DNA from 2 places in the Streptomyces sp. NPDC046915 genome. Region 2 is predicted to be linked to the other one. Evidence: riboswitches for the same ligand, from Rfam matches in the RefSeq annotation. Region 2 holds a riboswitch; the other holds the start of a gene.
The links. Region 2 has a riboswitch for glycine ahead of gcvT (glycine cleavage system aminomethyltransferase GcvT). Riboswitches for the same ligand answer to the same signal wherever they lie in the genome.

Region 1: another riboswitch for glycine. It lies ahead of gcvP (aminomethyl-transferring glycine dehydrogenase); the one in region 2 lies ahead of gcvT (glycine cleavage system aminomethyltransferase GcvT).

What each region holds. Positions count from the first base shown of each region.
Region 1 is NZ_JBEYXB010000005.1:534,647-545,271, forward strand. It holds partial or broken gene ABZ915_RS16490 (glycoside hydrolase family 43 protein) at 1-343, opposite strand, end outside; gene ABZ915_RS16495 (APC family permease) at 528-2,483, shown strand; gene ABZ915_RS16500 (DUF1707 domain-containing protein) at 2,532-3,101, opposite strand; gene ABZ915_RS16505 (helix-turn-helix transcriptional regulator) at 3,229-3,630, shown strand; gene ABZ915_RS16510 (TOBE domain-containing protein) at 3,705-4,124, shown strand; gene gcvP (aminomethyl-transferring glycine dehydrogenase) at 4,184-7,069, opposite strand; glycine riboswitch at 7,246-7,341, opposite strand; gene ABZ915_RS16520 (PRC-barrel domain-containing protein) at 7,456-7,839, shown strand; gene ABZ915_RS16525 (DNA polymerase IV) at 7,937-9,349, opposite strand; gene ABZ915_RS16530 (MerR family transcriptional regulator) at 9,450-10,133, opposite strand; gene ABZ915_RS16535 (bifunctional nuclease family protein) at 10,394-10,625, opposite strand, start outside.
Region 2 is NZ_JBEYXB010000019.1:84,359-94,983, forward strand. It holds gene ABZ915_RS37220 (ABC transporter permease) at 1-690, opposite strand, end outside; gene ABZ915_RS37225 (ABC transporter substrate-binding protein) at 763-2,538, opposite strand; gene ABZ915_RS37230 (ABC transporter permease) at 2,571-3,569, opposite strand; gene ABZ915_RS37235 (enhanced serine sensitivity protein SseB C-terminal domain-containing protein) at 3,911-4,711, opposite strand; gene ABZ915_RS37240 (enhanced serine sensitivity protein SseB) at 4,865-5,656, opposite strand; gene ABZ915_RS37245 (AAA family ATPase) at 5,730-6,434, opposite strand; glycine riboswitch at 6,612-6,710, shown strand; gene gcvT (glycine cleavage system aminomethyltransferase GcvT) at 6,859-7,977, shown strand; gene gcvH (glycine cleavage system protein GcvH) at 8,096-8,473, shown strand; gene glyA (serine hydroxymethyltransferase) at 8,488-9,765, shown strand; gene ABZ915_RS37265 (L-serine ammonia-lyase) at 9,822-10,625, shown strand, end outside.

The sequences.
Region 1 (10,625 bases), on a different contig from region 2:
GCGCCTCGTCCAGGAGCACGGACAGCCCGGCCCGCCCGGCGCCCGCATCGACCAGGGTGGCGGCCCGGCAGCCGGGGTGCTGCTGACGCCTCCCGACGAAGGTGCGGCCCGGCCGGTCCAGGCTGCTCCCGGTCGCCGTCAGCGTCAGCCGGCCCGGCTGCTCGGTCAGCGACCAGGAACCCTCCGGCCTGCGACGCGGCGAGATCCAGTACGGGGCGAGGTCCGTGGCGTCGAAGTCGCCCCGCACCGGCGCCGGTTCGAGGGGATGCCAAGCCTCCGGCGCGGGATGCCGCTCACGCACCGGCCCGACTCGGGGCCAGCCGTCCACCCACTCCAGCTGCGAACGGAGTTGTCCGCCCCATGTGTACGCAGCGTCACAACCGTCGCCCACCCGAACTGTTCTTAACGCAAGCTTGACGCCCACCACCCCGGGAATCAGGGGCCCATGCGTCACTCTCCGCATACGCTGTTGCCGCCGTCCGAGTGATGGCCGGAAACCCACTGAGCCCCACACCAGGAGCACGGCGATGGTCACGACCGAACACCCTCCTCCCAGCCGCTTGCGCGCTTGGATGCTGGAGGGTCTGTCCGACATGGGCAAGGCCGGCGGCCACACGGGACCGCACGCGGAGCCCGAGCCTCCGCACAAGGGGCAGCGCTGGTGGCGGGTGATGTGCCTGACCGGCGTGGACTACTTCTCCACCCTCGGCTACCAGCCCGGCATCGCCGCCCTGGCTGCCGGTCTGCTGTCGCCGATCGCGACGGTCGTGCTGGTCATAGTCACCCTGGCCGGCGCCCTGCCGGTCTACCGCCGGGTGGCCGAGGAGAGCCCGCGGGGCGAGGGTTCCATCGCGATGCTCGAACGGCTGCTCTCCTTCTGGCAGGGCAAGCTCTTCGTGCTCACCCTGCTGGGCTTCGCGGCCACAGACTTCCTGATCACCATCACCCTCTCCGCCGCCGACGCCTCCACCCACCTCGTGGAGAACCCCCATCTGACCAGCACGCTCCACGGTCACCAGATGGTGATCACGCTCTTCCTGGTGGCCCTGCTCGGCGCGGTGTTCCTCAAGGGCTTCCTGGAGGCGATCGGAGTCGCGGTAGCCCTGGTCGGCATCTACCTCGCGCTCAACCTCGTCGTCGTGATCGTCGGCCTGTGGCACGTCGCCACGGCCGGGCACGTGGTCACCGACTGGACCAGCGCTCTGACCACGGAGCACGGCAATGTCTTCGTCATGATCGGCCTGTCCCTGCTGGTCTTCCCGAAACTGGCGCTGGGCCTGTCCGGCTTCGAGACCGGCGTCGCCGTCATGCCGCACGTCCAGGGCGACGACAGTGACACCGAGGAGCAGCCCAGGGGCCGCATTCGCGACACGAAGAAGCTGCTGACCGCCGCCGCCGTCGTCATGAGCGTCTTCCTTATCGCCACCAGCTTCATCACCACGGTGCTGATCCCGGAGCAGGAGTTCAAGACGGGCGGCCAGGCCAACGGCCGCGCGCTCGCCTACCTCGCCCACCAGTACCTGGGCGGGGCGTTCGGCACGGTCTACGACGTCTCCACGATCGCCATCCTGTGGTTCGCCGGCGCCTCCGCGATGGCCGGCCTGCTCAACCTGATGCCCCGCTACCTCCCCCGCTACGGCATGGCCCCGCACTGGGCACGTGCCGTCCGTCCGATGGTCATCGTCTTCATCCTCATCGCCTTCCTGGTCACCTGGATCTTCGACGCCGATGTCGACGCACAGGGCGGTGCCTACGCCACCGGTGTACTGGTCCTGATCAGCTCCGCCGCCATCGCCGTGACCATCGCCGCCCGCAAGGCGGGACAACGGAACTGGACGATCGGCTTCGCCGTCATCTCGGCCGTGTTCCTCTACACGACGGTCGTGAACGTCATCGAGCGACCCGACGGTGTGAAGATCGGTGCCTGCTTCATCGTCGGCATCATCCTGGTCTCGCTGCTGTCCCGGCTGGCCCGCGCCTTCGAACTGCGCGTGACCCACGTGACGCTGGACGACATGGCGCAGCGGTTCGTCCGCGACATCGCCAGCCGCAGGATCCGGCTCATCGCCAACGAGCCCGACCAGCGGGACAAGGCCGAGTACCGCGACAAGATCGAGCAGATCCGGGCCGACAACGACATGCCCGAGCAGGAGGACTTCGTCTTCGTCGAGGTCACCGTCACCGACCCCTCGGAGTTCGAGGCGGAGCTGACCGTACGCGGCGAGGTGCTGCACGACCGCTACCGCGTCCTGACGCTGGAGTCCTCCTCGATCCCCAACGCCCTCGCCGCCCTCCTCCTGCACGTCCGCGACACCACGGGCTGCATCCCGCACATGTATTTCGAGTGGACCGAGGGCACCCCCTTCGCCAACTTCCTGCGCTTCTTCCTCTTCGGCCAGGGCGAGGTCGCCCCCGTCACCCGGGAAGTCCTGCGCGAGGCGGAACCTGACCGCGAGCGGCGGCCGCGCGTGCACACCGGGTGATCCACGGTCAGACCGAGTGACCCGCGGTCGGGCCGGGTGACCCCACGGTCAGACCGCCGTCCCCTTCCGCAGGAACCGGCGCCGCGGCGGCCCGGTCACGACCCGGCCATAGCTCATCCGCCCGTGTATCTCCACCCGCAGGACGACCGGTGCCCCGGACTCCCCCGTCGGACGCGACCGTATCTTCGCGTAGCCGACGGCGAGGGAGTCGGTGTCCACGACCACTCCCGGCCGGGTCACCAGCCGCAGGGTGCCGCCCTGCATGTCCAGGTCGATGCCCAGGGTGTCGTGTGTGATCACCGCCTCGGTGAAGTCCAGCGTCACATCGCCCCACGACGAGTCGATCTCCAACCGGCGCGGAACCACCCAGCCGTGGCCGCGCAGGACAGAACCGCCCTGCTGCTCGATACGGACCACGTCCTTGACCGGGACCGGCTCGGCCGCCCCCGGCAGGTCCGTCGTCAGCCCGGCCAGCTCACCCAGTGTCCGGGCGGCCAGGGCCGCCCCCACCCGCTCGTCGAGTTCCTCGACGGTCAACCGCCCGTCCCCCGCCGCTGCCGTCAGCACATCCACGACACGGTCCCGGTCCGCGTGCGCGGCCCGCAGCTCAGCCGACATGCCCCTCACCCCGATTCCCGATTGGCGATCACGACCAAGAAGGACGCGAACTAAAGCTATATCGCGTTATACCCAACGGCCAACCCCCCTCCACGGTTCCCACCGCCTTCGCCCTATCGTGACCGGCATGCAGTCCTACACGATCGGCCAGGCGGCGCGGCTGCTCGGCGTGAGCCCGGACACCGCCCGTCGCTGGGCGGACGCGGGCCGGGTGGCGACCCACCGCGACGACGCGGGCCGGAGACTCATCGACGGCAAGGACCTCGCCGCGTTCTCCGTCGAGCTCGCCAAGACGGGCGGCGGCGAGGATGACACGGGCACCTCCTACACCTCGGTCCGCAACGCCTTCCCCGGCATCGTCACCGCGATCAAACTCGGTGACGTCGCGGCCCAGGTCGAGATCCAGGCCGGCCCCCACCGCCTGGTCTCCCTGCTCACCCGCGAGGCCGTAGAGGAGCTGGGCCTGGAGGTCGGCGTGGAGGCCACCGCCCGCGTGAAGTCGACGAATGTCCATATCGACCGGGTGTGACACCGGGCGCCCGACGGCGCCACAAACCCCCACATACCCTGCCTGAACGCCCCCGCGCACTACGGTGAGGGGCCATGACCCTGAGCATCCGCAACCAGCTCCCCGGCACCGTCACCGCTGTCCACCCAGGCGAGGTCATGACCATCGTCAAGATCCGCCTGGACGGTGGCCAGGACCTCACGGCGGCCATCACCTCGGAGGCCGCCGAGCAACTCGCGCTCGCCCCGGGCACCACCGTCCGCGCTCTGGTGAAGGCGACGGAGGTCTGCCTGGCCACCAGCCGGGTCGACGGCCTCTCGATCCGCAACCAGGTTCCCGGCACCATCACCCACCTCACGATCGGCACGGCCATGGCCTCGGTGCGGGTGACCGTGGACGGTGGCGAACTCACCGCGGCGATCACGAAGGAGGCGGCCACCGACCTCGGCCTCTTCGTGGGCTCCGACGTCGTCGCCCTGATCAAGTCGACCGAGGTGTCCCTGGCGACGGCGTGAACGCGCAGGGGCCCCGCCCGGACACGGACGGGGCCCCAGGGGACTGTCTGACCGCTTGCTCAGTCCTCGTACGCGTCCAGCGGCGGGCAGGAGCAGACGAGGTTGCGGTCGCCGAAGGCCTGGTCGATGCGGCGCACCGGCGGCCAGTACTTGTCGGCGGCCGAGACCCCGGCCGGGAACACGGCCTCCTGGCGGCTGTAGGCCTGCTTCCACTCCCCGCCGAGCGCGGCGGCGGTGTGCGGGGCGTTCCGCAGCGGGTTGTCCTCGGCGGGCCACTCGCCCGCGCCGACCTTCTCGATCTCCGCGCGGATCGCGATCATCGCCTCGCAGAACCGGTCCAGCTCGGCCAGGTCCTCCGACTCGGTCGGCTCGATCATCAGCGTGCCGGCCACCGGGAAGGACATCGTCGGCGCGTGGAAGCCGTAGTCGATGAGCCGCTTGGCCACGTCGTCCACGGATACACCGGTCGCCTTGGTCAGCGGGCGCAGGTCGATGATGCACTCGTGCGCGACCAGGCCGCCCGGGCCGGTGTAGAGCACCGGGTAGTGCGGCTCGAGGCGCTTGGCGATGTAGTTGGCGGAGAGGACGGCCACCTGGGTGGCGCGCTTGAGGCCCTCGCCGCCCATCAGACGGACGTACGCCCACGAGATCGGCAGGATGCCCGCCGAGCCCCAGGGCGCGGCCGAGATCGGGCCCACGCCCGTCTCGGGACCGGCCGCCGGCTGGAGCGGGTGGTTCGGCAGGTACGGCGCCAGGTGCTCGCGCACGGCCACGGGGCCGACGCCGGGACCGCCGCCGCCGTGCGGGATGCAGAACGTCTTGTGCAGGTTGAGGTGGGAGACGTCACCGCCGAAGTGGCCCGGCTTGGCGAGACCGACCAGCGCGTTGAGGTTGGCGCCGTCGACGTACACCTGGCCGCCGGCGTCGTGGACCTGGGCGCAGATGTCGGCGACGTGCTCCTCGAACACACCGTGCGTCGACGGGTACGTGATCATCAGCACGGCCAGCTCGTCACGGTACTGCTCGATCTTCGCCCGCAGGTCCTCGATGTCGATCTCGCCGTCCTCGGCGGTCTTCACCACGACGACCTTCATGCCCGCCATCACGGCGCTGGCGGCGTTGGTGCCGTGCGCGGAGGACGGGATGAGGCAGACGGTGCGCTGGTCGTCGCCGTTGGCGCGGTGGTAGCCGCGTACGGCGAGCAGGCCGGCGAACTCACCCTGCGAACCGGCGTTCGGCTGAAGCGAGACCTTGTCGTATCCGGTGACCTCGGCGAGACGTTCCTCCAGCTCACGGATGAGCGTGAGGTAGCCCTGCGCCTGCTCGGCGGGCGCGAAGGGGTGCAGCTGCCCGAACTCGGACCAGGTGACCGGCTCCATCTCCGTGGTCGCGTTGAGCTTCATGGTGCAGGAGCCCAGCGGGATCATGCCGCGGTCGAGCGCGTAGTCGCGGTCGGCGAGGCGGCGCAGGTAGCGCAGCATCGCGGTCTCGGAGCGGTACTGGTGGAACACCGGGTGGGCGAGGTAGTCGCCGGTGCGCAGCAGGGCCCCGGGGAGGGCGTCCCCGGTCGCCGCGTCCAGCGCCTCGATGTCCCCCTCGACGCCGAACGCCGTCCATACGGCGCCCAGCTGGGCGCGGGTGGTGGTCTCGTCGCAGGCGGCCGAGACGTGGTCGGCGTCGACGAGCCGCAGGTTGACCCCGTTCTCCCGGCCGGCGGCCACGACCTCGGCGGCCCGGCCGGGCACGCGCGCGGTGACGGTGTCGAAGAAGGCGCCGTGGACGACCTCGACGCCCCCCGCCCGCAGCCCCTCGGCCAGGAGGGTGGCGTACCGGTGGGTGCGCCGCGCGATGGCCTTCAGGCCCTCGGGACCGTGGTAGACGGCGTACATACCGGCCATGACGGCGAGCAGCACCTGGGCGGTGCAGATGTTGCTGGTGGCCTTCTCGCGGCGGATGTGCTGCTCGCGGGTCTGGAGCGCCAGCCGGTAGGCCTTGTGGCCGTCCGCGTCGACGGACACGCCCACCAGGCGGCCGGGCAGGCTGCGGGCGAACTTCTCGTGCACCGCCATGTAGCCGGCGTGGGGGCCACCGAAGCCCATGGGCACGCCGAAGCGCTGGGTCGTACCGATCGCGATGTCCGCGCCGAGCTCACCCGGGGAGGTGAGCAGGGTCAGCGCCAGCAGGTCGGCGGCGACGGTGACGAGCGCGCCGAGCTCGTGCGCCCGGTCGATGACGGGCTTGATGTCGCGTACGGCCCCGGAGGCGCCCGGGTACTGGATCAGCACGCCGTTGATCTCACGCTCGGCGACCTCGGCCGGGATGCCCTCGCCGAGGTCGGCGACGACGACCTCCACGCCCGTCGGTTCGGCGCGGGTCTGGATCACGGCGATGGTCTGCGGCAGCGCGTCCGCGTCGATCAGGAAGAGGCCCTTCTTGTTCCTGCCCATGCGCCGGGAGAGTGCCATCGCCTCGGCCGCTGCCGTGCCCTCGTCGAGCAGCGAGGCGCCGGAGGTCGGCAGCCCGGTGAGCTCGGCGACCATGGTCTGGAAGTTCAGCAGCGCCTCGAGCCGTCCCTGCGAGATCTCCGGCTGGTACGGCGTGTAAGCGGTGTACCAGGCCGGGTTCTCCATCACATTGCGCAGGATGACGGGCGGCGTGAAGGTCCCGTGGTACCCGAGCCCGATCATCGAGTCGAGGACCTGGTTGCGGTCGGCCAGCGAACGCAGCTCGGCGAGCACCTCGGCCTCGGTGCGGGCACCCGGCAGATCCAGGGCGTCTGCGTTCTTGATCACATCCGGCACCGCGGCGGCGGTCAGCTCGTCGAGCGAGCCGTAGCCGACGTGCGCGAGCATCTTGGCCCGCGCCTCCTGGTCGGGCCCGATGTGGCGCTGCTCGAAGGGGATGCCCTGTTCGAGCTCGGAGAGCGGGGTGCGGTGGGCGGTCATTGCGGAGGCCTCCTGGTCTGACGCGACCTTCGAGGGGCACCCCGGCGCGGGTACCCCGACGGCCTCCCCCTCTGTCATCTCGACCTGAGAGCTTCACCGGGTCGCCCGAAGGCCCCGGCTTTCACCGTCGGTGAGAGCGGAAGCCGTCGAGACACCGCCCTGCTTTCCAGAGTGACCTCGTCCGTGCGGTACGTGAGCCTGAGAGATTCCGGGGAGGAGTTGCTCCTTCGGCGCCTCCGATGATGTCCGGAGGACTCTCCCGCGCGGGGTCAGCAGCCGCTTGCCAGCGTACCAGCGAGGTCAACGCGTGTTGCCTCGAGTGGCCACCTTGGTGAATGTGCTCTTTTGTAGTGCTTACGGATGAGTTGCGACCAAGAGGAGGGACCGTGCGAACCGACATCGATCCGCGCCACCTGATCGGCCGCAAGGCGTTCGACCGCAATGGCGACAAGATCGGCACGATCGACGAGGTCTACCTCGACGACGCGACCGGCGAGCCGGAGTGGGCGGCCATACGCACAGGCCTGTTCTCCAGGGACGCTTTCGTCCCGCTGGAGCCCAGCGAACTGATCGACGGCAACCTCCAGGTCCCCTTCGACCGGTCCCTCATCAAGGACGCGCCCGACTTCGGCGTCGGCCGTCATCTCTCTCCCGAGCAGGAACTCCAGCTCTACCACCACTACGGCCTCGACGTGACCTCGTCACCCCCTCCCCCGGATCACGACTTCGGCCATTTGGCGGGCACGGACGAGACGGCGGGACCGTCGTAGTGAGCGCGGGCGTGGCGGCCCGGTGGCCGCCACCGACCGGGCTGCTCCCCTCCCCTCACCGGACCCGTCCGGACGCACACCCGTTCCCTCGGCCGTCTCAGCGTCTCGTCCTTTCGCCCTCGGGTCCGGCCGTCTCGCCCTCGGATCCCACCGCACCGTCATGGAGCCCGCCCGCAGCTGCCCGGGCGGTCAACGGCAGCGGATCCGCCGGTTCCAGGGCCGGGTCGTCGACCCGGAACGTCCGCACGCGGCCGGTTTCCGAGCCGGGCGTCTCGAAGCGCACGGTGACCCGCCCGAGCCCGCTGCCCTGCACCCAGCCGTGCCCGAACTCCGCGTGCCGTACGTCGTGCCCCGCGGGCCAGCGCCGTTCCGCCTGCGTCGGCTGCTCCGCGACGGGCTCGGGCACCGTCTCCTCCGTGGCCGCTTCCGCCAGCTCACCCGCCGCCTGGGCGAACAGGTCCTCCTGCGTGTAGTCGGCGAGCCCGGAGACGCCCACGCCGAGCAGCCGAACGCCACCGGTCGTGTCGACGGAGTCCAGCAGCCGGGCCGCCGCCTCCCGCACGACCGCCGGATCGTCCGTGGGTCCACGCAGCGTCTCCGACCGGGTCAGTGTCGAGAAGTCGTATCGCCGTACCTTGAGCACGATGGTCCGTCCCGACAGCCCGGTATCGCGCAGCCGCCGCACACACCGGTCGGCGAGCCGTTGCACCTCCAGACCGACCCGGAGCCGGTCATGGATGTCCACGTCATAGGTGTCCTCGACCGATACCGACTTGGCCTCCCGCTCCGCCACCACGGGCCGCTCGTCGTGCGCCAGCGCCATGGCGTACAGAGCGTGCCCATGGGCCTTGCCCAGCAGCCGTACGAGTTCGTCCTCGCCCGCCTCGGCGAGTTCGTCGACCGTGGTGATCCCGGCGCGTCGCAGATGATCCCCGGTCGCCGGCCCCACCCCGGGCAGCGTCCGCACCGGCATCGGGCCCAGCATGGCCCGCTCCGTCCCCGGCTCGATCAGCACGAGCCCGTCCGGCTTGGCCTGCTCGGAGGCGATCTTCGCGAGCATCTTGGAGGCGGCGAGCCCCACCGAGCCCGTCAGTCCCGTGACGGCCCGTATGTCCGCGCGCAGCCTCACCCCGGTCAGCCGTGCCGATTCCCCGTCCCGGGCCGTTCCCCCCGCCTCCAGGTCCACGAACGCCTCGTCCAGGCTCAGCGGCTCGACGAGCGGGGACAGCGCCCGCAGCAGGCCCATCACCTGTTCACTGATCGACCGGTACAGCCCGAAGCGTGGGACGAGATACGCGGCGTTGGGGGCGAGCCGACGCGCCTGGGCCATCGGCATGGCCGAGTGCACCCCGAAGACCCGCGCCTCGTACGACGCGGTGGCGACCACCCCGCGTGGTCCCAGCCCGCCCACGACGACGGCCTTCCCGCGCAGGCTCGGCTTGGACGCCTGCTCCACCGAGGCGAAGAAGGCATCCATGTCGAGGTGCAGGATCGTGGGCGCGTTTCTCACACCTCTGATGCTGCACCACGCCACTGACAACGCCCCGGCAGCCGATGGGCGGGACGGACAGCGCCCATCGCCGCCAAGGGGCAGGGAGGGGCGGGCGCCGTCAGACCGCCCGGTTGCGCCGGCGCGCCAGTTCGTCGGCGGGGTTCTGCCCGACGAGGGTCTCCCCGGTGTCGACGCGCTCCCCGTGCAGCTGGGAGAGCGCACTTTCCACGTCCCGCCACACCACGCCCACGGCGATCCCGAAGATCCCCTGACCGCCCTGGAGCAGGGCGTGGACCTCGTCGGGGGAGGTGCACTCGTAGACCGTGGCGCCGTCGCTCATCAGCGTCATGCGCTCCAGGTCACGGAAGCCGCGCTCCCTGAGGTGCTGGACGGCGGTGCGGATGTTCTGCAGCGAGACGCCGGTGTCCAGAAAACGCTTCACGATCTTCAGGACGACGACGTCCCGGAAGCTGTACAGCCGCTGCGTGCCCGACCCGTAGGCGGGCCGCACGCTCGGCTCGACCAGGCCGGTACGGGCCCAGTAGTCGAGCTGCCGGTACGTGATGCCGGCAGCCGCACAGGCCGTCGGACCGCGGTAGCCGATCTGCTCCGACGCCATGGACGCCGCCCCTCCGCCGCTCGGCACGGCCGTCGGTCGCTGCGGAACGTGGTCGGCCGCGCCACCATGGGGGGGATACCCCGTGCCCGAGCGGAGCCGAGAGCTTGTGGGAGGGTACGGACCGCTCTCCCCGAAACCTCGTCCGGGGGCACCCCCAGCCGTACCGTCGCCGCTGCTTCTCACGCCGACCTCCGTCCTTGACCTGCCTTCTCGACGGTAGGCAGTCACCGGGGGTGCGTCAACGATCGCCACACTCGGCACGCCGAGTGATAATCACCCTAAGAGTGGTTTCCCGTGCCCCACCGCGGGGAAAGGCTAGCCGAATGCTCTGGCGGGGAACGTCAGGACGCTCTCACTGGCCGCCGGCAAGTGCCATCAGAACGACGGTCACGAACCGTCGACCGGCCGGTCACGGACGGCGTGTCCGCCGTCGGCCGGCACGCTCACTGGCTGCTGGTACCGAAGTCCTCGGGCGAGATCTGGTCGAGGAACTCGCGGAACTTCTCCACCTCGTCCTCCTGCTCGTCCGGAATCGCGATGCCCGCGTCGTCGAGCACCGTGTCGCTGCCGTAGATCGGCGTTCCGGTGCGCAGGGCCAGCGCTATGGCGTCGGACGGGCGCGCGCTCACCTCGACCCCGCTGGCGAAGACCAGCTCCGCGTAGAAGACGCCCTCA
Region 2 (10,625 bases):
GTTCATCGTCTCCAGCATGCCCGAGCGGGTCAGCCGCGCGTAGATGGCGGAGTACAGCAGGGCGAGCGAGCACCACGCCGGGAAGAGGGTGTTGGCCCACTGCGCCGGGTTCTCGGTGAGCGGGACGTAGGTGCGGCCGAAGATCGGCCACTGGTAGGTGAAGAGCAGGATCGCCAGGTTGCCCGTGAAGAACATGGGCAGCGAGACACCGGCGAGCGCGACGCCCATGAAGGTGCGGTCGAAGACCGAGCGCGGCTTCAGGGCGGAGATGACGCCGATCAGCACACCGGAGACCAGCCACAGCACGGCGGCGCCCGCGGCCAGCGACAGGGTCACCGGAAGGCGGTCGACGAGCTTCGGCCAGACCGCCTCGTGGGTCTTGAAGGAGTAGCCGAAGCAGGGCGCGTTGCAGTGCACCGTGCTGGGTCCGACGCTGTAGTCGGCGCCGGCCAGGATCCCCTTGATGAAGTGCCAGTACTGGACGTAGACGGGCTGGTCCAGACCGAGGTTGTGCTTGACCGCGGCGATGTCCGCCTTCGACGGGCTCTTGCCGATGTACTGCTGTGCCAGCTGGTCCGCTGTCTGACCGGCCAGTCTCGGCAGCAGGAAGAAGATGGCGAAGGTGACCGCGGAGACGACCAGCAGCAGGATCACTGCGGCTGCCGTCCGACGGAGGATGTACGAGATCACGGGGACCGGCGCTGGTGCCCGCGGGCCGCTGAGCCCGCGGGCACCAATGCCTTCACCTGCCTTCCGGGGCTGCTACTTCTTCGTGGTGCCGAGGTTGAGGTAGTCGTACTGACCGCTGAAGGCCGACGTGGAGGTCACGTTGGTCGCCCACGGCGAGCGGTACAGCAGGACCTTGAAGTAGGTCAGCGGAACGATGACCGCCTGGTCCATGGTGGTCTTGTCGATCTCGGCGTACAGCTTGTTGCGCGCTGCCACGTCCGGGTTGGCGATCGCCTGGGCCAGCTTGGCGTCGACGTCCTTGTTCTCGAACTGCGACAGGTTCGTGTTGCCGGACTGGCTGATGGCCTTGCTGTTCAGAATCTGCTGGAGGAAGCCGTAGCCGGACGGCCAGTCGGCACCCCACTGCATCATCATGATGCCGACGTTGTTCTTCTCGGTGAACTTCGGCACACCCGCGTAGTCGGTGAAGTACTTGCCCTGCGGGAACTGCTTCAGGCTGGCGTTGATGCCGACCTTCTTCAGCGAGCTGATGATCGCCGTGGCCGCGTCGACTTCCTGCTGGCGGTCGGAGCGGGCCGTGATGTTGGTCGTGATCGTCTTCTTGCCGCAGGCCTTCAGGTGCTCCTTGGCCTTGGCGACGTCGCCCTTGTCGCCGGGCGTCGCGTAGACGTCGGCCTTCTGGTAACCGGTGATGTCCGGCGGGAGCACGGTGGTGGCGACGTCACCGCGGATCGGGCCGCCCTCGGCGGTCTGCACGGAGACCTTGTCGATGGCGTACTGGACGGCCTTGCGGCACTCGACGTTGTCGAACGGCTTGACCTTGGTGTTCAGCGCCGCGTAGACGAGGCGGCCACCGTAGGCGTTGTCGGTGCTGGCCTTGCCGTCCGCGGAGTTGAGCAGGCTGGCCTGGGTGGAGGCGCCGACACCGATGCCGGTGAGCTCCGCCGTGGCGTCGCCGGACTGGACGTCCTTGTCGATCGTCTCCGCGTTGACCTTCAGGTTGACGACGATCTTGTCCGGGTACTGCTTGCGCAGCGGGTCGGACTTCGCGTCCCAGTTCTTGTTGCGGACCAGGACGACCTGCTTGCCCTCCTGGTAGCTCTGGAACTGGTAGGAGCCGGAGGACACGATGTGCTTGACGTAGTCGACGCCGTCGTCCTTGGCCTGCGGCACCGGAGCCGTCTGCGGGGCCGCCACCAGGTAGTCGAACTCCTGGAAGGAGCGGTTCAGGTGGAAGACGATCGTGGTGTCGTCCGGCGTCTCGATCGAGGACAGGCCCTTGGCGCTCTTGTCCTTGTACGGACCCTTGTACTTGTCGCCGTCCTTCATGAACTGCTGGAAGTAGTTCGGGCCGAGCGAGAGCACGTCACGCGCGAAGTTGGACCGCTCGACGGCGTACTTGACGTCCTTCGAGGTGATCGGCGTGCCGTCCTGGTACTTCAGGCCCGAACGCAGCTTGTACGTCCAGGTCTTGCCGCCGTCGCTTGAGACACCCTTGCTCGCGGCGAGGTCCGGGACGAGGGTGTTGCCCTTCTCGCCGGGGCCGGGCTCGAACGTCATGAGCGGGCGCGCCCAGAGCCGGCTGAGGTTGTACATGTACGCGTAGTACGTGTTGCCCGGGTCGAACGAGTCCGGCACGTCCGACATTTCGTAGGTGACCGTGCCACCCTTCTTGTCGGACGCGTTGACGACACCCGTGGTCGCCTTGTTGGCACCGGCCGCCTTCGGCGCGCCGCCGTCCTTGTTGTCATCGGCCTTGCTGCAACCTGCAACGAGCAGGCTGGCGGAGCCGATGGCCGCAACCGCGGCCAGTGCTGACCTTCGCATGATGGTCTGCTTCCCCTCCATGATCGGAAACTTGATGGGCTCTCGGGAGCTGCCTAGCGGCTGCGGGGGTCGAGAGCGTCGCGGAGACCGTCGCCGAGCAGATTGAACGCGAGGACGGTGATGAAGATGGCGAGTCCGGGCACGATCATGTACTGGGGATCGACCTGGTAGTACGTGACGGCTTCCCGGAGCATGCCGCCCCAGGACGCCTGCGGGGGCTGGATACCGACGCCGAGGAAGCTCAGGGACGCCTCGAAGAGGATGTTGGTCGGGATGAGCAGCGTCGAGTAGACGATGATCGGGCCGACCAGGTTCGGCATCAGCTCGCGGAAGAGGATGTACGGGCCCTTGGCGCCCATGCCGCGGGCGGCGTCCACGAACTCCCGCTCGCGCAGCGCGAGGGTCTGGCCTCGCACGATCCGGCCCAGGTAGGGCCAGTTGAAGAAGCCGATGACGAAGATGAGCACGCTCAGGTGGAGCGGCAGTCCGTTGAGGCCGAACGCGCCGCCCTGGAGGGTGGCGGAGATGGCGATGGCGAAGAGCAGGAGGGGGAAGGCGAGGAAGGTGTCCATCAGCCGGCTGATGACCGAGTCGACCCGGCCGCCGTAGAAGCCGGCGACGACACCCATGATGGCGCCGATCACGTTCGACAGGATCGTGGCGCCGAAGGCGACCACCAGCGACACCCAGGAGCCCTCCAGGATGCGGGTGGCGATGTCGCGGCCGAACTTCGGGTCGACGCCCAGCGGGTGATCGGCGCTCATGCCGCCCATGCCGCCCTTGGGCAGCGAGGTGTTGGCGTCGATGAGGTCCTGGTGGAAGGCGTTGGGGTCGAGGCCGAACATCGCCTGGATCGGGCGCGAGAGGATCGCGATGAGGATCAGCAGGATCACGATGACGCCGCCGACGACGGCGACTCTGTCCTTCTTGAACCGGGTCCAGGCGATCTGCCCCAGGGAACGGCCCTCGATCTGCCCCTTACCGGCACCCGCGAGCACAGCTTCCGGCTGTGCCTCGGCTGCCGCCCCGGTGGTCTCGATCGGTGCGGTCACAGTGACCTGACCCCTCTCGCCGGTGGTGACCGGCCTGCGCCTGCCGCGGATTGCGGCTTTGTCGACTTGCTCTCGGACACGAGGTCCTCGACCTTGCGTCTGAGTCGCGAGTCTTCAGCTTCGTCGCGATCACCCGCCAGAGCTGACGGGGAAAGTATGCGCAACCGTGATGCTGTGCGGAGGATTCCGTTATCCGAACAGTGGGTAACACACCCCGGACGCATGCCAGTTGGGCCAAAAGTGTTATACCGGACAGATCGGGACCATCGTCAGTGATCTACGCGCGGAGAAATATGTAGGCCCTGTGAAACCCGTGGGCAGACCGCGAAGGCCCGATCCGCTCAGTAACCACCCTGCGCCGGCGGATAACCGTACCCGGCGGCGGGTGCCGTGGACGGGGCGGGGGCGTGCGCCTCACGGTCGTAGAAGGGGCGGGCGTTGGCCCGCATCCACATGACGACGGGGTCGTACTCGTCCGACAGCACGACGGTCGACACCGGCAGTCCGTCCGGGACCGCCCCGACGGACTGCTGCATCATCGCGCGCACCGAGTCCACGGCGGGCGGCGAGGTGTCGTACACGTCCAGACCGATGGCGAGGTACGGCGCCCCGAGCGCGGGCTGCACCCAGGCGCGGCGCAGCGAGCGGACGGCCTGGGTGCGGTGGGCGTTCTGCGCGAGCAGGGCGTAGAACTGCGGGACCTCGATGCCGGGTTCCGACAGCCGCAGCGGGCCGGCGGGCTGGCGGTCCAGGCCGGTGGCGATCCGGCGCAGGTCGAGCCAGGGGATGCCGACCCCGCCGCCCGGGGCGTGCGGATTGAGCCAGAGGCCGAAGTGGTCGGGGTAGAGGGTGCGGGCCACGTCGACCGCGTCGATCACCTCGTACGAGCGGTTCCAGCCGCTGGCCGACAGCTCCTGGGCGGAGGTGACACAGGGCGCGTAGCCGAAGCCCTCCACCTCCATGTTCCCGTACTGGGCGTCGGGGGAACCGGCCTGGCCGTGCCACAGGAGCATCCAGATCTGGCCGGAGGCGGGGGTCGCGAGCGCCCTGAGGAGTGCCTCGTAGGCGTCGTAACGCCCGGGCGTCACCTGGCGCAGCATGTGCTCGACCTGTCCGGTCGCAGCGGTGCCGCTCGCGCTCACCTTTTACCGCCCCTTCGAGAAGTCGCCCCGCGTGTGGAAACAGCTTAAGCGCCTGGAAGCTCCCGGCTTAGTGTCCGTCGGCGAGTGCGGGTTGTGTGTGGCTTGTGCTCCGGGCCGCGTGTCGACACGGCCCCGCGCCCCTCGGGGGGCGCTTCAGTTGCCGTGCTGGTAGAAGGGCCGGACGGTCGTCTTCAGCCAGTCGGCCACCGGGTCGTCGGTCACGTCCAGCAGGACCAGGTTGACCGGCCACCGCACCGGGACCGTGCCCAGAGCCCTGCCCAGGGCGTCCAGGGGCAGGGCCCGCAGGTCGCCCTCCCAACGGGAGAGTTCGACGCCGATGAACATGACCGGGTCGGCCGTCTCGACGGCGGCCAGGCAGCGGCGGGCCGTGCGGACGACGCCGATCCGCTCGAACTCGGCGGAGGCGGCGGCGAGGAAGTCGACCGGGTCGTCCTGCCAGTCGGGTTCGAAGAGGCGGACGCGGCCACCGCTCGTGGGGCCGTCGAGCGGGGTACGGCCGGCCCGGGACAGCTCGGCCACGGCCTCCGGCGGGAGCGGGACGCCGACCATGCCGTCCGGGTTGACGACGATGCCGACCTGCGGGGGCAGGCCGCGGGCGAACTCCACGGCGGGGGCGACGGTGTACCCGATGTGGGCGCCGACGACCTGGCGGAACTGCTCCTCGGAGCTGAACACCGGCACGTACGCCTGGCCGTCGATCTCCATGGTGGGCAGGTCGAGCGGGCCGCTGCCGGGTCCGCCGCCGTTGGGCAGCGGGATCCAGAGGTAGCTCCGGCTCAGCACCTCGATGATCCGGCCCCCGGCCGCGGGGATGCCGAACGAGGCCGACAGCACCTCCTCCAGTTCGTTGCCGGGCCAACCGCTGTGCGGATGGGGGTGTGTCTGTGCCGGGAAGTCCGCGGGAAAGTCCGCCGGGAAGTCCATCTGCCTACCGCCTGCTGGGACCAACTGTTGTGGCTGAAAGGCTAGCGGGTACCTGTGCGCGGCCAGGAGGGTCTCAGCCCGCGAAGCCGATTCTGCGCAGCACGTCCGCCGCGGCCCGGTCGAGGAGGACCGCCGAGCCGCAGCCCTGGGGCAGTTCGCCCTGCTCCACCGTGCGCAGCAGCCGGGCGGCCGCCGTGCGGTGGCGCAGGAAGGCGTACCGGGAGACGCCCCGGCCGCGCTCGCGTTGGCCGTCCCGGGCCGTGTCGGGCGGGACGTCGAGCATCAGCAGGTGCAGCGTGCCGCCCCGGCGGCGGGCCGCGCGGGCCAGCCAGTCGCGCACCCAGGCCTGCGTGCCGCAGTCGTGCACGACGACCCCCTCGCCGGAGCGCAGGGCGCGGCGCAGTCCGGCGTAGTGGGCGAGGCGGACCAGGGGGCGGTACACCGCGTAGGGCAGGAAGCCGGGCATGCGGCGCTCCCAGCGGTCGCGGGCGTCCTGGGAGTCGATGCGCGGGCCCTGGACCGCGCGGTGCATCAGCGTCGACTTGCCGCTGCCGGGCAGGCCGGTGACCACCACCAGGTCGCGGGGGCCGAAGAGCAGGCCGTGCGGACTGCGTCCCGCGCGGTCCCGCAGGTCGCGGACGACCGGTGCCATGGGGGTTCCCCCGCGCGAGCGCAGCCGAGGGTGGGGGAACTCGTCGCACCGCTCGCGGGCCGGGGCGGCGGTTTGCCGGGGCAACGCGACGCCCGTGGTCGTGGCGTAGGCCGAGGTCCTGTTCACCGTGATCGTCCTCCCTGTGGTCAGGAAAGGTTCTCCCCACCAAATGTAAAGAGAAGGTAATACACGGCGTCTCCGGTTTCCGTGCGCGTACTGCCACAGCCCGGTCACAAACGGCACGCTCTGGAGGGCCGGGGCGGGGCGTGCAATGATGAGCCCGCCAACTGCATACCGGCCGTTTGAATCCGCGCGGGAGAGTCCCCGGCAAAGCTTCACCGGGGCGCCGAAGGAGCAAGTCCCTCCCTTGAATCTCTCAGGCCCCGTTACCGCGCGGGCGAGGCACATCTGAAAAGCGGGCCGCTGTGTCAGTGGCTCCACCCAAGGTGCAAGCCGTGATCACTCCTGTGGTCAGGCGAACCTCTCAGGTTCCGATGACAGATGGGGAGGAACGACCTCGCCCGTCACGCCTTTGGGAGACGACCGTCCGATGAGCAGTGCCGAACCCCGCCGTACCGCGCTCGATGCCCTGCATCGCTCGCTCGGCGCGACCATGACCGACTTCGCCGGCTGGGACATGCCCCTGCGCTACGGCTCCGAGCGCGACGAGCACGTCGCGGTGCGGACCAGGGCCGGGCTCTTCGACCTCTCCCACATGGGCGAGATCACCGTGACCGGCGCCCAGGCGGCCGACCTGCTGAACCACGCCCTCGTCGGGAACATCGGCTCGGTCGGTGTCGGCCGCGCCCGCTACACCATGATCTGCCGGGCCGACGGCGGCATCCTGGACGACCTGATCGTCTACCGGCTGGCCGAGACCGACTACATGGTCGTGGCCAACGCCTCCAACGCCCAGGTGGTCCTCGACGCGCTCGTCGAGCGGTCCGCCGGCTTCGACGCCGAGGTCCGCGACGACCGGGACGCCTACGCCCTGATCGCCGTCCAGGGCCCCGAGTCCCCCGGCATCCTGAAGTCCCTCACCGACGCCGACCTCGACGGCCTGAAGTACTACGCGGGCCTGCCAGGCACCGTCGCCGGCGTCCCGGCGCTGATCGCGCGCACCGGCTACACCGGCGAGGACGGCTTCGAGCTCTTCGTGAAGCCCGAGCACGCCGTCGAGCTGTGGCAGGCGCTGAGCGAGGCCGGCGAGAGCGTCGGGCTGGTGCCCTGCGGCCTGTCCTGCCGGGACACGCTCCGCCTGGAGGCGGGCATGCCGCTGTACGGGCACGAGCTCACCACCTCGCTCACCCCCTTCGACGCCGGGCTCGGCCGGGTGGTGAAGTTCGAGAAGGAGGGCGACTTCGTGGGCCGCCAGGCGCTGGCCGAGGCCGCCGCGCGCGCCGAGCAGAACCCGCCGCGCGTCCTGGTCGGCCTGGTCGCCGAGGGCCGCCGGGTGCCGCGCGCCGGGTACCCGGTCGTCGCCGGCGGCACGGTGATCGGCGAGGTCACCTCCGGTGCGCCCTCCCCCACGCTGGGCAAGCCCATCGCCATGGCCTACGTCGACGCGGCGCACGCGGCGCCGGGTACGCCGGGTGTCGGCGTGGACATCCGGGGCAGCCACGAACCGTACGAAGTCGTCGCGCTGCCGTTCTACAAGCGCCAGAAGTAGACACTGAGCGCGGGTCCCGGCGTCCGGACGTGGCCCCGCGCACCTTCCCGCTGATCACACGCGTTCACAGCAGTCCCCCCTTCATCAGCGCTCCCGCGCGTACAGGAGAATTCAGGCCATGAGCAACCCCCAGCAGCTGCGCTACAGCAAGGAGCACGAGTGGCTGTCGGCCGCCGAGGACGGCGTGTCGACGGTCGGCATCACCGAGTTCGCGGCCAACGCGCTCGGCGACGTCGTCTACGCCCAGCTCCCCGAGGTCGGCTCCACCGTGACCGCGGGTGAGACCTGCGGCGAGCTGGAGTCGACCAAGTCGGTGTCCGACCTGTACTCGCCGGTCACCGGTGAGGTCACCGAGACCAACGAGGACGTCGTCAACGACCCGTCGCTGGTGAACTCCGCCCCCTTCGAGGGCGGCTGGCTGTTCAAGGTCCGCGTCACGGAGGAGCCGGCCGACCTGCTCTCCGCCGACGAGTACACCGCCCAGAACGCCGGCTGAGGAGTCGTAGCCGAATGACCGTCCTGAACACGTCCCTGCACGAACTCGACCCGGAGATCGCCGCCGCGGTCGACGCCGAGCTCGACCGCCAGCAGTCCACCCTCGAGATGATCGCCTCGGAGAACTTCGCGCCGCTCGCGGTGATGGAGGCCCAGGGCTCGGTCCTCACCAACAAGTACGCCGAGGGCTACCCGGGCCGCCGCTACTACGGCGGCTGCGAGCACGTCGACGTCGCCGAGCAGATAGCCATCGACCGAGTCAAGGAGCTGTTCGGCGCGGAGTACGCCAACGTGCAGCCCCACTCCGGTGCCTCCGCCAACCAGGCCGCCCTGTTCGCGCTGGCCCAACCCGGCGACACGATCCTCGGCCTGGACCTGGCGCACGGCGGCCACCTGACCCACGGCATGCGGCTGAACTTCTCCGGCAAGCAGTTCGACGTGGTCGCCTACCACGTCGACGACTCCGGCCTGGTCGACATGGCCGAGGTGGAGCGGCTGGCCAAGGAGCACCGGCCGAAGGTGATCATCGCGGGCTGGTCGGCGTACCCGCGGCAGCTGGACTTCGCCGAGTTCCGCCGGATCGCCGACGAGGCCGGGGCGTACCTGTGGGTCGACATGGCGCACTTCGCGGGCCTGGTCGCCGCCGGTCTCCACCCCAACCCGGTGGAGCACGCGGACGTGGTCACCTCCACCACCCACAAGACCCTCGGCGGTCCGCGCGGCGGCATCATCCTGGCGAAGAAGGCCTTCGCGAAGAAGCTGAACTCCTCCGTCTTCCCGGGCTTCCAGGGCGGTCCCCTGGAGCACGTGATCGCGGCGAAGGCGGTCTCCTTCAAGGTCGCCGCCTCCGAGGACTTCAAGGAGCGCCAGCGTCGTACGCTGGAGGGTGCGCGGCTGCTGGCCGAGCGGCTCAGCGCGGCGGACGTCCGCGAGACCGGGGTGAACGTCCTGTCCGGCGGTACGGACGTCCACCTGGTCCTGGTCGACCTGCGCGACTCGGAGCTGGACGGACAGCAGGCCGAGGACCGGCTGCACGAGGTCGGCATCACGGTCAACCGGAACGCGATCCCGAATGACCCGCGTCCGCCTATGGTCACCTCCGGTCTGCGGATCGGTACGCCGGCCCTGGCGACCCGCGGCTTCACGGCCGAGGACTTCGCCGAGGTCGCGGACGTGATCGCCCAGACGCTCAAGGCGCCTTCTCCGTTCGGTGCGGCCGACGCGCAGTCCCTGAAGGCCCGGGTCGAGGCACTTGCCGCCAAGCACCCGCTTTACCCCGGTCTGAACAAGTAGTTCCCTGGTGGGGGCACCCGACGGCGTGTGCCCCCACCCTTTTCCAAGGAGTTCCCGTGGCCATATCGGTCTTCGACCTGTTCTCGATCGGCATCGGCCCGTCGAGCTCCCACACCGTCGGCCCGATGCGCGCGGCCCGTATGTTCGCCCGGCGTCTGCACAACGAGGGGGTGCTGGAGTCCGTCGCGTCGATACGGTCCGAGCTGTACGGCTCCCTGGGCGCGACCGGCCACGGCCACGGCACCCCGAAGGCGGTGCTGCTGGGTCTGGAGGGCGCCTCGCCGCGCACGGTGGACGTGGAGGCGGCGGACGACCGGGTCGAGGCGATCAAGGCGTCGAAGCGTCTTCGGCTGCTGGGCGAGCACGAGATCGCGTTCTCCTTCGACGACGACCTGAAGCTGCACCGCCGCAAGGCGCTCCCGTACCACGCGAACGGCATGACGCTCTGGGCGTACGACGCGTCCGGGGCCGAGCTGCTGTCCAAGACGTACTACTCGGTCGGCGGCGGGTTCGTGGTCGACGAGGACGCGGTCGGCGCGGACCGCATCAAGCTCGACGACACGGTCCTGAAGTACCCCTTCCGCACGGGCGACGAACTGCTCCGCCTGACGAGCGAGACCGGTCTGTCGATCTCCTCCCTGATGCTGGAGAACGAGCGCGCCTGGCGCACCGAGGACGAGATCCGCGAGGGCCTGCTCGGCATATGGCGCGTGATGCAGGCCTGCGTGGCGCGCGGCATGTCCCGTGAGGGCATCCTGCCGGGCGGCCTGAAGGTACGGCGCCGGGCCGCCGTCTCCGCCCGGCAACTGCGCGCCGAGGGCGACCCGTTGGCCCGCGCGATGGAGTGGATCACGCTCTAC